Regions from separate parts of the Micromonospora sp. NPDC048907 genome, predicted to be linked through region 1. Evidence: riboswitches for the same ligand, from Rfam matches in the RefSeq annotation. Region 1 holds a riboswitch; the other holds the start of a gene.
The links. Region 1 has a riboswitch for thiamine pyrophosphate ahead of ACZ6PY_RS09060 (ECF transporter S component). Riboswitches for the same ligand answer to the same signal wherever they lie in the genome.
Positions count from the first base shown of each region.

Region 2: another riboswitch for thiamine pyrophosphate. It lies ahead of ACZ6PY_RS11270 (thiamine phosphate synthase); the one in region 1 lies ahead of ACZ6PY_RS09060 (ECF transporter S component).

Region 1 covers NZ_JBVJHI010000002.1:846,685-853,475, reverse strand. Annotated here, with positions in the region: gene ACZ6PY_RS09075 (response regulator) at 1-285, shown strand, start outside; gene ACZ6PY_RS09070 (energy-coupling factor transporter transmembrane component T family protein) at 292-1,092, opposite strand; gene ACZ6PY_RS09065 (ABC transporter ATP-binding protein) at 1,178-2,593, opposite strand; gene ACZ6PY_RS09060 (ECF transporter S component) at 2,695-3,285, opposite strand; TPP riboswitch at 3,361-3,468, opposite strand; gene ACZ6PY_RS09055 (alpha/beta fold hydrolase) at 3,546-4,370, shown strand; gene ACZ6PY_RS09050 (AAC(3) family N-acetyltransferase) at 4,367-5,179, shown strand; gene ACZ6PY_RS09045 (sugar isomerase domain-containing protein) at 5,176-5,925, shown strand; gene ACZ6PY_RS09040 (DUF6328 family protein) at 6,015-6,518, shown strand; gene ACZ6PY_RS09035 (acyl-CoA dehydrogenase family protein) at 6,636-6,791, shown strand, end outside.
Region 2 covers NZ_JBVJHI010000003.1:386,365-393,155, forward strand. Annotated here, with positions in the region: gene thiD (bifunctional hydroxymethylpyrimidine kinase/phosphomethylpyrimidine kinase) at 1-148, opposite strand, end outside; gene ACZ6PY_RS11250 (thiamine phosphate synthase) at 145-786, opposite strand; gene ACZ6PY_RS11255 (thiazole synthase) at 831-1,601, opposite strand; gene thiS (sulfur carrier protein ThiS) at 1,607-1,807, opposite strand; gene thiO (glycine oxidase ThiO) at 1,798-2,886, opposite strand; gene ACZ6PY_RS11270 (thiamine phosphate synthase) at 2,880-3,506, opposite strand; TPP riboswitch at 3,501-3,611, opposite strand; gene ACZ6PY_RS11275 (endonuclease domain-containing protein) at 3,733-4,632, shown strand; gene ACZ6PY_RS11280 (aldo/keto reductase) at 4,842-5,804, opposite strand; gene ACZ6PY_RS11285 (ABC-F family ATP-binding cassette domain-containing protein) at 5,826-6,791, opposite strand, start outside.

The sequences.
Region 1 (6,791 bases):
GCCCTGCTCTCCCCGTCGATCACCCGCCGCCTGATCGACCACTACACCGCGACCGCGTCGGTGGTGCCTCACCCGGGACTCGCCGAGCTGACCGTCCGGGAGACCGAGGTGCTGCGGATGATGGCCCTCGGCCTGTCCAACCGGGAGATCGCCGGCCGGCTCTTCGTCGGCGAGGCGACCGTGAAGACGCACGTGAACCGCATCTTCGCCAAACTCGGGGTGCGGGACCGGGTGCAGGCCGTGGTGCTGGCGTACCGGAGCGGGGTGGCCCCGCCGCTGCGGTAGCGGGGCTCAGCCGATGAGCGGGCGGAAGGTGCCCAGCACCACGCTGACCGTCAGCGCCGCCCCGGCGACCGTCGCCGCGCCGGCGACCAGCAGGGCGTCCGCGCGGGTGAAGCGCTGCCGCCGGGCGACCGTACGCGGGGTGCCGGCGTCGAAGCCCCGGGCGTCCATGGCGACGGCCAGCCGGGTGCCCCGCCGGATCGCCCCGACCAGCAGCGCGAACGCCGTCGACCCGAACAGCCGCAGCTTGGCCACCGGGTTGCGGCCGGCGTCCACGCCCCGGGCCCGGCGGGCCATGCTGATCATCCGCCACTCCTCCTCCAGCAGCGGCACCAGCCGGAACGCGGCCAGCGCGCCGATGGCGAACCGGGCGGGCGCCTTCGCGTTCTGGATCAGCGCGTCGGCCAGGTCGGTGGGGTCGGTGGTCGCGAAGACCAGGATCCCGGGCAGCGCCACGGCGAGCATCCGCAGCACCAGGCCCAGCGCGGTGACCAGCACGCCCTCGGTGACCAGGACCGGGCCGGCCTCGACCAGCACCCGGCCGGAGCGGTCGGCGGCGAAGAGCACAAGCGTGACCAGGATGCCGCCGGCGCCGGCCAGCAGCGGCCAGGCCCGCCGGGCGAGCACCCGGTAGCGGACGCCGAACAGCGGCAGCACCGCCAGCTCGACGGCGATCGCGATGGCCGGGGCCACCGGGTCGAGGGTGGCCACCAGGATCACCGTGAAGACCAGCGCGGCGGCCAGCTTCGCCACCGGGTTGCGCCGCGCCAGCGGCGCCCCGGCCGCGGCGACCGGCTCGACGCCGATCACCGGCGCTCCCGGGCACCGGTGCGGTCGCGGTCGGCGCGCGTCGTCGGCCCTCCGGAGCGCCGGGGCGGTCGGGGGCCGGCGGGCGTCATCGGCGCTCCAGGGTGACGGTCCGGTCGGCCAGCGCGGCGACGAAGTCCGCGTCGTGGGTGACCGCGACGACGCCGTGCCCGGCGTCGCGGAGGTCGGCGAGCAGGTCGACCAGTTCCCGCCAGGTCCGCCGGTCCTGGCCGAAGGTGGGTTCGTCGCAGATCAGCAGGCGGGGCGCGGTGGCCAGGGCGGTCGCCACGCTCAGCCGCCGCGCCTCGCCGCCCGAGAGGGTGTACGGGTTGGCGCCCGCCAGCCGGTCCAGCCGCAGCCGTTCCAGCAGCGCGTCCACGGTGGCCGTCACGGCCGCCCCGGGCTGCCCCGTGCGGCGCGGGCCGAGGGCCAGCTCGTCCCGGACCGTGCCGGTGACGAACTGGTGTTCCGGGTCCTGGAAGACCGAGCCGATCCGGCCGGCCAGGGCGGGCGCCCGCCAGCGGTGCGGGGGAGTGCGCGCGTCCCGGCCGGCCAGGGCGGGGGTGGCCACGACCGAACCGGTGCCGGGGCGGAGCAGGCCGCCGAGGAGCAGGGCCAGGGTGGACTTGCCGGCGCCGTTCGGGCCGAGCACGGCGAGCGCCTCGCCGGCGCGTACCGCCAGGTCGGTGGGGGCCAGCCGGGGCGGTAGGCCGAGCCGGTCGGCGGTGAGCAGCACGTCCCCGGGTGGGGTGGTGGCGTGCCGCGGCGGCACGGTGCGGCCCGGCACCCAGACCCCGGCGGCGGCGAGCGCGTCGCCGTGCGCGGCGAAGACCGCCCCGGGCGACCCGTCGGCGCGCACCCCGCCGCCGGGCTCCAGCACGACCACCCGGTCGACCAGCGGCAGCGCCTCGGCGACCCGGTGCTCGACGAGGATCAGCGTGGTGTCCGGGTCGAGGGCGTCCGCGACGGCCCGCCGGATCAGGTCGGCGCCGGCCGGGTCGAGGTTGGCGGTCGGCTCGTCGAGCAGCAGGAGACCCGGCCGCAGGGCGAGCGTGCCGGCCAGCGCCAGCCGCTGTTGCTCGCCCCCGCTCAGCGCCGCGGTGGGCCGGTCCCGGTCGTACGGGAAGCCGACCCGGCGCAGCGCCTCGTCCACGCGGGGCCAGATCTCGTCGGCGGGCACCCCCCGGTTCTCCAGCCCGAACGCGACGTCGTCGCCGCAGCGGGCCATCACCAGCTGGGTCTCCGGGTCCTGGAAGACGATGCCGACCCGCTCCCGGGCCTTGCGCGGGTCGAGCCCGTCGATCTCGACGGTGCCCTCCTGCTCGCCGGAGTCCTCGGGCAGGAGCCCGGCCAGCGCCGCCAGCAGCGTGCTCTTGCCCGCGCCCGATGCGCCCAGCAGCAGCACCCGCTCCCCAACCTCGACGCGCAGGTCCACCCCCCGAACGGCCCAGCCCTTCCGCCCGGCATGCCGCCACCCAAACCCGCGCAACTGCACAGCGCCCACTGCTCCCGCACCCCCTCTCCGGGCTCACCCTGCCCGGTCGATCATGAAGTTGACGGCGGTTTCGGAGATCGACATCGCCGTTAACTTCATGATCAACCCCGTCAGACCAGGGCGCGGTCGCGGCCGGCGGGGAAGCGGTCCAGGGCTCCCGTGTTGGCCAGGGCGCGGGTGAGGAACCAGGCGCCGGCGCCGGCGATCACCGTGGCGCTGACGATGGTCAGCAGGGCGTACGGCAGGCGGTAGTCGACCAGGTCGTAGGCCTTGTTCCAGTAGACGAAGTCGAAGATCGCCGCGGTCAGGCCGGTCAGCGCGCCGGCCAGCAGCGCGACCGGCAGCCGGTACGTGCGGTAGCGGAACGCCGCGAAGGCCAGCTCGGCGCCCACGCCCTGCATCAGGCCCTGCACGATGACGATGCCGCCCCACTGGCTGCCCAGCAGCGCGGAGACGACCGCCGCCAGCAGCTCGCAGTAGAGCGAGGCGCCGGGCTTGCGGATGACCAGGCCACCGAGCACGGCCGGCACCAGCCAGACGCCGTAGATCAGCGTCTGCGCGGGCGGGAAGAAGGCGAAGGCGGCGTCCGTGGCGCTCCAGACCAGGCCCCAGGCCCAGAAGATGACGCCGAAGGCGACGGCGATCACCGAGGCGACGACGATGTCGACGGTGCGCCAGCGGTTGCTGTCGGTGTGGTTCATGGCGGACTCCCAGTTCAGGTGAGGAACCAGGAGAAGACGCACGCCGACGCCCGGTGGTCACCGGACGGCGGCGCGGCTGGAGGTCGACCGAACTCCCTGCGCTGGCATTACCCAGATCAGGTACGGAGGGTCTGCGGGCACCGGCCCGCACTCTCAGCGCTGTGCGCTCCCCTGTCGGATGTGAAGTTGTCTCGACGCAGACGCTAGCACCGAACCCGCCGACCAGCCCAGCAGGGCGATCGCCCGTTAGGGTGGCGATCATGCGGGTCGAGGCGCGAGGGCTGACGTTCGAGGTACGCACCGGCGGCCCCGAGGGCGGTGACCCGGTCCTGCTGCTGCACGGCTTCCCCCAGCACGCCGGCGAGTGGGACGAGGTGACCCCCGCGCTGCACGCCGCCGGGCTGCGCACGTACGCGCTCGACCAGCGCGGCTACTCGCCCGGCGCCCGGCCGGCGGATGTCGGGGCGTACCGGATCCCGGAGCTGGTGGCCGACGCGGCCGCCGTGCTCGACGCGCTCGGGGTGACCGCCGCGCACCTGGTCGGCCACGACTGGGGCGCGATCGTGGCGTGGGGGCTGGCGGCGGCGCACCCGGAGCGGGTCCGCACGCTGACGGCGGTGTCGGTGCCGCACCCGGCGGCCATGGGGCACGCCCTCGCCACCGACCCGCGGCAGAAGGCCCGCTCGTCCTACATCGCCCTGTTCCGCATGCCGGGCAAGGCGGAGAAGGTGCTGCTGGCGTTCCGCGCGGCGGCCCTGCGCCGGATGCTCGGCGGGGTGGGCGACGCCGACCGGGTGGCCCGCTATGCCGAGCCGATGCGCGAGCCGGGCGCGCTGACCGCGGCGCTGAACTGGTACCGGGCCATGACCGGGGCGGACATGAAGGCCGTCGGGCCGGTGGAGGTGCCCACCACGTTCGTGTGGAGCGACGGGGACGTGGCGATCGGCCGCACCGCCGCCGAGGCGTGCGCCGCCCACGTCACCGGCGACTACCGCTTCGAGGTGCTGCCCGGCGTCACCCACTGGATCCCGGACGAGGCGTCCGGCCCGCTGGCCGCGGCGGTGCTCGCCCGCGTCGGCCGATGACCCCGAGCCCCGCACGGGCCCGGCCGCACACCCGGGCGTCGCTCGCCGGCCAGCTCCGCGACCTCGGCGTACGCCCCGGCGGGACCGTGCTCGTGCACGCCTCCCTGCGCCCGCTGGGCTTCCTCTGCGGCGGCCCCGAGGCGGTGCTGCTGGCCCTGCGTGACGTGCTCGGCCCGGCCGGCACGGTGGTGGTGCCCACCCACACGCCGGACAACAGCGACCCGGCCGAGTGGAGCAACCCGCCGGTGCCGGCGGACTGGTGGCCGGTGATCCGCGACGGGATGCCCGGCTTCGACCCGGCGGTGACCCCGAGCCGCTTCATGGGCGCGCTGGCCGAGCTGGTCCGCACCTCGCCGGGGGCACTGCGCAGCGACCACCCGTACGTCTCGTTCGCCGCGCTCGGGCCGGCCGCCGCACGGATCGTCGCCGACCACGGGCGGGCCGACATGCTGGGCGAGGCCTCTCCGCTGGCCCGCCTCTACGACCTCGACGCCGACGTGCTGCTGCTCGGCGTGGACCACGGCAGCAACACGTCCCTGCACCTGGCGGAGTACCGGCAGCCCGCGCCGCCCCGGCAGCGCTGCGGCGGGGCCGTGCTGACCGCCGACGGCGGCCGGGAGTGGGTGTGGTGGGACGACGTGCGCCTGGACGAGGAGTGTTTCGCCCGGCTCGGCGCCGATCTGGAGGCCACCGGCGCGGTGCGGCTCGGGCCGGTCGGCGACGGGACGGGCCGGTTGATGAAACAGCGGGCGGCGGTCGACTTCGCGGTGGAGTGGCTGGCCGGGCCCCGAGGGACGGAGGAAGCATGACGGTGAGCGCCGAGGCGTACCTGGCGATCGTGACCGAGACGATCGGCCGGGTCGCGGCCGACCAGCGGGAGAACGTGGCCCGGGCGGCGGATCTGATCGCCGCGTCGCTCCGCGCCGACGGGGTGGTGCACGCGTTCGGCACCGGCCACTCGGAGGCCCTCGCCATGGAGGTCGCCGGCCGGGCCGGCGGGCTGGTCCCCACCAACCGGATCGCCCTGCGCGACCTGGTGCTGCACGGCGGCGAGCCGGCCGACGTGCTGGGCCCGAAGCTGGAACGCGAGCCGGCCGTGGCGCACCGCCTCTACGAGCTGGCTCCGGTCCGGCCGCAGGACGTGTTCGTGCTCGCCTCGAACTCCGGCGTGAACGGGGCGATGGTCGAGTTCGCCGCCATCGTGAAGGAGCGCGGGCACGGGCTGGTGGCGATCACGTCGGCGCAGCACTCGGCCCGGATGACGTCCCGCCACCCGTCCGGGCGCAAGCTCGCCGACTTCGCCGACGTGGTGCTGGACAACGGCGCCCCGTACGGCGACGCCACCCTGCCGCTGCCCGGCGGTGGCGCGGTCGGCGCCGTCTCGTCGATCACCGCCGCGCTGCTGGCTCAGCAGATCGTCGCCGAGGTGGTCGCCCGGCTGCTCGCGGCGGGGGAGCGGCCCCCGGTCTACCTGTCCGCCAACATCACCGGCGGCGACGAGCACAACGCCGAGCTGGAGGCCCGGTACGCGGGCCGCATCCGCCGCGGATCCTGAACCGGTTTCACGCTCGGCCGGACGGGGCACAGGCTGTGCTGCCGGCGGGAGGCCCCCGCCGGCAGTACCGTCTTCCCTGGAGGTAGCGGGTGTCCAAGGAAACCGAGAAGCAGCGCTGGCAGCGCAACTTCGCCGACCTGCTCCAGGAACTGCGGGTGGCGCAGACCGGGGTGCAGATCCTGTTCGCCTTCCTGCTGACCCTGCCGTTCAGCAACGGTTTCACCCGCACCACCGAGTTCCAGCGGGACGTCTACATCGTCGCGCTGCTGGCCGCCGCCGCGGCCACCGCGATGATCATTTCGCCGGTCGCCTTCCACCGGGCGCTGTTCCGCCAGGGCCGCAAGCCGGAGCTGGTCCGCTTCGCGCACCGGATGGCCAGCGGCGGCCTCGGCTTCATGCTGATCTCGATGGTCAGCGCGGTCCTGCTGATCACCGACTTCGTGCTGGACCGCCCGATCGCATTCCTGTTGAGCGCGATCACCGGGCTCTGGTTCCTGACCTTCTGGGTGGTCCTGCCGTTCGCCCGGCGCAACTGGGGTGACGACGACATCGACGACGAGGACGACGATCCGCGGGCGCTGGCCGGCGACTGACCGCCCGGACCCGCCAAATCGGACGTGCGCGCGACGCTACCCCTGGGTAACACCCGGGGGTAGCGTCGTTCTCGTCGCACGTCGACGCAGCCGGACCGAGGTCTCCAGGAGGCAGCCGTGACCACGACACAGAACAGCCGACCCGACCCCGCCGGACACGGCGGCCCGACCGGGCGGGTGGCGCCCGTCGACGACCCTCCGCAGCCGCCGGCCGGCGCGGCGGGCGGGGCCGGGCCGCTGCCGACCGAGGCCGGCCAGGTCTCCGAGAAGGAG
Region 2 (6,791 bases), on a different contig from region 1:
CGACGCCCCGGGTGTTCTGCGCGGTGACCGCGGTGATCACGCTGGTGCCGTAGGCCCCGAGGGCGGCGAAGACCTTGAGGTCGGCCTGGATGCCGGCGCCGCCGCCCGAATCGGATCCGGCGATCGTGAGCAGGGTGGTCGGCGTCATGGCTTTCCCCCGGTGGCGGTGGGCGCTGGTCGGGCCGCCCCGTGACCGGCCCGACCAGCGAATTCGTGGGCCGCCGTGAGCGTGGCGGCGATCCCGGCGGGGTCCTCGGCGCGCATCAGGGCGCCGAGCACGGCCACCCCGGCGGCGCCGGCCGCGACGCACTGCCGGACCTGGTCCGGGGTCTCGACGCCGCCCAGGGCGAGGACCGGCACGGGGCTGGCGGCGATCAGCTCGCGGAGCCCGGCGGGGTGCAGGGGTGGGCCGTAGCCGGGTTTCGTCCGCGTCGGGAAGACCGGCGACAGGGTCGCGTAGTCCTCCGTGGTGAGCCGGGCCAGCTCGGTGGCGTCGTGGCAGGATCGGCCGACCAGCCCGGCGGCCGGCGGCGGGTACGGGCCGGCGGCCGGCAGGTGCACGGCGTCGCCGTCGAGCGGGTCGGGCCCGGCGACGATGAGCCTGCCGCCGGCGTCGGCGAGGATCGCGCGCAGCTCGGCGGCCAGCGCCGCCCGCTCGGCCCGGGGCAGGTCCTTCTCCCGCAGCACCACCCAGCGCACTCCCCCGGCCACGGCCGCCTCCACGACCTCGGTCGGCGGCCGCCGCGCAAGCCGCCGGTCGGTCAGCAGCACGACGCCCGACGGCACGGGGCGGTCCGGCCGCGCGCCGGCAGCGACGGAGGCGGGTGCCGTCACAGGTCCGGCCTCCCCTCGTCCGGGGTGGAGGCGAGCGCGTGGAAGCGGCGGGCGATCCGGCCCGCCCCGTACGCCAGCCGCCCCGCCTCGACGGCGTGCCGCATGGCGCTGGCCATCGCCACCGGGTCGGCGGCCCGGGTGACGGCGCTGGCCAGCAGCACGGCGTCGCAGCCCAGCTCCATGGCGAGCGCGGCGTCGGAGGCGGTGCCGATCCCCGCGTCGAGGATCACCGGCACGTCCACGCCCTGCCGGATCAGCCGGATGTGGTGCGGGTTGGTCACCCCCAGCCCGGAACCGATCGGCGCGCCGGCGGGCATCACGGCCGCGCAGCCCACGTCGGCCAGCCGCCGGGCCAGGACCGGATCGTCCGAGGTGTACGGCAGGACCGTGAACCCGTCGGCCACCAGCTCCTCGGCGGCGCGCAGCAGCTCGACCCCGTCGGGCAGCAGCGTGCGCTCGTCGCCGATCACCTCCAGCTTCACCCAGTCGGTGTCGAACGCCTCCCGGGCGAGCTGCGCCACCTTCACGGCCTCCGAGGCGGTGTGGCAGCCGGCCGTGTTCGGCAGCAGGCGTACCCCGCACCGGTCCAGCAGGTCGAGCAGGCCACCGGCGGCGGCCGGCGCGGTGTCCACCCGGCGCAGCGCCAGGGTGACCAGTTCGGTGCCGGAGGCGCGGATGGCCTGCTCCAGCACGTGCAGGTTGCCCGCGCCGCCGGTGCCGAGGATGAGCCGGGAGCCGAAGTCCACCCCGCCGATCGCGAAGGACATCCGGCTCACCCGCCCTGGGCGGCGCTGAGCACCTCGACCCGGTCGCCGTCGCGCAGCACGGCCGCCGACCAGCCGCCGCGCGGCACCACCTCGCCGTTCACCGCGACCGCGAGGCCGCGTTCCTGGGCGGTGACCTCGCGGACCACGTCGGCGACGGTCGAGCCGGCGGGCAGGTCCCGTCCCGCGCCGTTGACGATCAGTTCCACCTGGGCTCCTTCCCGAACCGGTCCGGGGTGAAGGGGGCGAGCAGCGGGTCCGGCTCGCCGGTGACGATCAGCTCGGTGACCAGGTCGGCGGTGACCGGGGTGAGCACGATGCCGTGCCGGTGGTGCCCGGTGGCGACGAGCACGCCGGGCCGGCCGGGCAGCGGCCCGATGATCGGCGCGTTGTCCGGCGTGCCGGGGCGCAGCCCGGCGGTCGCCTCCACCAGGTCGTACTCGGCCAGCTCGGGCACCAGGTCGACGGCGGCGCGGAGCAGCCGGAGCACCGCACCGGCGGTCACCTCGGTGTCGGCGCGCTCTTCGACGGTCGCCCCGACCACCACCTCGCCGCTGTCCCGGGGCACCAGATAGACCGACTCGCCGTCGGCGTACCCCCGGATCACGTGCCGGAAGTCCGGCGCGCCGCGACCGGGCGCGCGGAGCCGGAGCACCTGGCCCTTGACCGGCCGGACCGGCAGCCCGGTCAGCGCGGCGGCGCCGCAGCCGGCCGCCACCACGGTGACCCCGGCGTCCACCTCGGACAACGCGCCGACCCGGGCCGGGCTCAGGACCGCGCCGGCCCGCTCGGCCGCCGCCCGCAACGCGGGAACCAGCCGGCGCGGGTCGACCTGGTGGTCGCCGGGCGCGACCGCGCCGCCGCGCACCCGCGGGGCCAGCGCCGGCTCGCGGTCGCGCAGCTCCGAGGGGCGCAGCGGCGTGATCGGCAGTCCCAGACCCTGCTGGTACGACCAGAGCCGCCGCGCCTCGGCCAGGTCGTCGGCGGTGAGCCCGACCACCAGGGTGCCGTCGGCCCGGTAGCCGACGTCGGCGCCGGCCGCCTCGGCCAGGTCGGCGGCGAAGCGGGGCCAGCGGGCGGCGGACTCGGCGAGCAGGGCGGTCAGCTCGTGCTCACCGAAGTACGCCTCGGCGACCGGGGAGAGCATCCCGGCGGCGACGTGCGAGGCCCCGGAGCCGGGAGCGGGATCGTGGACGGTCACGCGCAGCCCGCGGGACGCGCACCGCCACGCGATCGCCAGCCCGACCGGTCCCGCCCCCACGACGGCGACGTCCGGTCGGGTCAGCACGCCAGCGCCTCGATCAGCTCGGCGGTCGCGCGGCCGGGATCGGGGCTGGCCGACAGGGCACCCACCACCGCCACCCCGTACGCGCCGGCGGCCCGCAACGCGGGCACCGACGCGGCGGTCACCCCGCCGATGGCGATCACCGGCACGTCGACGGCACCGGCCACCGCGCGCAGCCCGGCCGGGCCGATCGGGTCGGGCAGGCCGGACTTGGTGGTGGTCGCGTGACAGGGGCCCACGCCCAGGTAGCTGGCTCCGGCGGCGACCGCCGCGGCGGCGCCGCCCGGCTCCCGCGCGGTCGCACCGAGCACGGCGCCCGCGCCGAGCACCCGGCGGGCGGCCGCCACCGGCAGGTCCTCCGCGCCGACGTGACCCCCGGCGGCGCCGACCGCCAGCGCCACGTGCAGCCGGTCGTTGACCAGGCACGTCACCCCGTACGGCCGGCACAGCGCGACCGCCCGGCTGGCCAGCTCGTACGCCTCCCGGTCGGTGGCGTCGTCCTCCACCCGGACCTGGACGACCAGCTCGGCGCGGGCCACCGGCAGGGCGGCGCGCAGCACGGCGAGGGGCTGCCGCCCCGGCCGGGTGTCGGTGATCAGATGCAGTCGTCCCAGGGACGGCACGGCAACTCTCCTCCCTGCGCCGGCATTACCCGGATCAGGTTCGACGGTCGGGGGCTTCCAGCCCCCCTCTCAGCCCGGTGGCACCGGGCTCCCGTGGGTCACTTGCGGGCCTACCGTACGACGTGCGCGCGGATCCGCCAAGGGGCGGGTGGGGAATTTCCCACCGACCGTCCGAGGTGGAGTGCCGGGACAGCGCGTGACCTCCCGCTCACGTCATGCTGTCCGGATGCCCTCGCCCGCCCACGTCCCCCGCCGGCTGTCCTTCCGGCCGTTCCGGGGCAGCGCCGCCGTCGCCGATGGGCTCCTGACCTGGGCGATGTTGAAGGGACCCGCCTGGCGCTGCCTCCTGCCGGACGTGTACGTGCACCGCGACGGCCACCGCCCGGAGGACCATCGCATGTGGTGCGAGGCCGTGGCGCTACGGCTGCCGGCCGCGGCCATCGCCGGGCGCAGCGCGGCGTATCTGTGGGGCGCCGACCTGCTCGCCCGGGACGCGCCGGTCACCGTTCTGCTGCCCCGGACCGCGCGGATCCGGCCGCATCCCCGCGTGCACCAGGTCCGTTCCGTGCTGCCGGACACCGACCGCGCCCGCTTCGCCGGACTGCCGATCACCACGGCGCTGCGAACCGCCTTCGACCTCGGCCGGCAGGGGCCGCGGGTCGAGGCGCTGGTAGCGGTCGAGGCGTTGCTGCACCGCCGGGTGGTGAAGCTGCCCGCCCTGCGCGCCTACGCGGCGGCGCATCCCGGCTGGCCCGGCGCGGCGGTGCTGCGCGAGGTGCTGGCGCTGGCGGAACCGCTGAGCGAATCCCCGATGGAGACCCGCCTGCGGCTGCTCCTCCTCGACGCGGGCCTCGGCCCGCTCAGCGCCCAGCACGACGTGCACGACGGTCGAGGGCGCTTCATCGCCCGCGTCGACCTGGCCTGGCCCGCGCTCCGCGTCGCCGTCGAGTACGACGGCGACCACCACCGGGAACGCGCCCACTTCCGCCAGGACGTGGCCCGCCTGAACGCCCTCCGCGCGGCCGGGTGGCTGGTCCTCCGCTTCACCGCCGACGACGTCCTCCGCCACCCCCGCGCCACGCTCACCCTGGTCCGCCAGGCGCTCCGCGAACGCGCCACCCGCTGACCGCGTGCCCTCCGCCGAGCTCAAACCGCCCGCGTGACCTCCACAGCCTTCCACCCACGCCCGCACCGCCACCGTCGGTGGAGCGCCATGGAGGTCAAAACCCCAAGATGACCTCCATACCGCTCCACTCACGCCCCGCCGCACCCCGGCGCGGCGGGGCGCGGCGGGGCGCGGCGGGACGGCGGGGCGGCGGGGCGACGGAGGGTTGGTCAGAGGATCGCGTCGAGGGTGTCGAGGTCCTCGTCGGTGGGCTGCCAGGTGCCCGCCTCGGCGTTGGCGCGTACCTGCTCGGGCGTGGTGGCGCCGGCGATCACCGAGGTCACCGCGGGCCGGGCGGCGAGCCCGCCGATGGCCACCTGGAGCATGCTGATCCCGCGCTCGGCCGCGTACGCCTCGATGGCCTCGATGGTGTCCCAGTCGGCGGCCGCGAGGCGCGCGGCGTACCGGCCGCCGCCGGAGAGCCGGCTGCCGGCGGGCGGGGCCTCGTCCCGCTTGTACTTGCCGGTGAGCAGGCCGTTGGCCAGCGGGAAGAACGGCAGCATGCCGAGGCCGAACCGCTCGCACGCCGGGATCACCTCGGCCTCGACGCTCCGCTCCAGCAGGGAGTAGTGGTTCTGCGCGGAGATGAAGCGGGTGCGGCCCTGCGAGGAGGCGGTCCAGTCGGCGTCGGCGATCTGCCACCCGGCGAAGTTCGAGTTGCCGAGGTAGCGCACCTTGCCGGCGGTGACCAGGTCGTCCAGCGCGGCGAGGGTCTCGTCGATCGGGGTGCCCGGGTCGGGCTCGTGCATCTGGTAGAGGTCGATGTGGTCGGTGTCGAGGCGGCGCAGGGACGCCTCGACCGCCCGGGCGATGTAGCGGCGGGCGCCCCGGGCGCCGTGGTCCGGCCCGTTCAACCCGTGCATGTCCATGCCGAACTTGGTGGCGACCACCACGTCGTCCCGGCGGCCCTTGAGCGCCTGCCCGAGCAGTTCCTCGGAGCTGCCCTGCGGCTCACCGTAGATGTCGGCGGTGTCGAAGAAGTTGATCCCGGCGTCGAGCGCGGCGTCCACGACCGCGCGGGTGCCGTCGAGGTCGAGCTTGCGGCCGAAGTTGTTGCAGCCGATGCCGACGACGGACACCACGAGTCCGGAGTCGCCGAGCCGGCGGTAGGTCATCTCAGTCACGAGATCCACCCTATGCCGGTCGGCGCACCCTCACCCGACGTCCCAGACCGGCTCCGGGGTCTCCACCACCTCGCCGTCGCCGCGGAACAGCACGAACCGGTCGAAGGAGCGGGTGAACCACCGGTCGTGGGTGACCGCCACCACCGTCCCGGCGAACGCCTCCAGCCCCGCTTCGAGGGCCTCGGCGGAGGCCAGGTCGAGGTTGTCGGTCGGCTCGTCGAGCAGCAGCAGGGTCGCCCCGGACAGCTCCAGCAGCAGCACGAGGAAGCGCGCCTGCTGGCCGCCGGAGAGGGTGCCGAACCGCTGGTCGCCCTGCCCGGCCAGCTCGTAGCGGGACAGCGCGGCCATGGCCGCGTGCCGGTCCATGCCGGCCCGGTGCTCGTCGCCCCGCCACAGGATGTCGACGAGCGTCTTCTCCATCAGCTCGGGCCGGTCGTGGGTCTGCGAGAAGTGGCCGGGCCGGACCCGGGCGCCGAGGCGTACGGCCCCGCCGTGCGCGACGGGCGCCAGCTTCGCCCCGTCGACCGGGATGTTGGCCGGGTCCGGGTCGGTGCCGCCGCGGGCGAGCAGGCGCAGGAAGTGCGACTTCCCGGTCCCGTTCGCGCCGAGCACCGCGACCCGGTCGCCGTACCAGAGTTCCAGCTCGAAGGGATAGGTCAGGCCGTCCAGTTCGAGCTGCTCGGCGATCACCGCGCGTTTCCCGGTCCGCCCGCCGGTCAGGCGCATCCGGATGTCCTGGTCCTTCGGGGGTACGGGCGGCGGCCCCGCCTCCTCGAACTTGCGCAGCCGGGTCTGGGCGGCCTGGTAGCGGGAGGCCATCCCGTCGTTGTACGCGGCCTTCTGCTTGTACATGAGCACCAGCTCGCGCAGCTTCTGGTGCTCCTCGTCCCAGCGGCGGCGCAGTTCGTCGAGTCGGGCGTGCCGGGCCACCCGCGCCTCGTGCCAGCTCGCGAAGCCGCCCGGGTGCACCCAGGCGCTGCCGCCCTCCACGGCGAC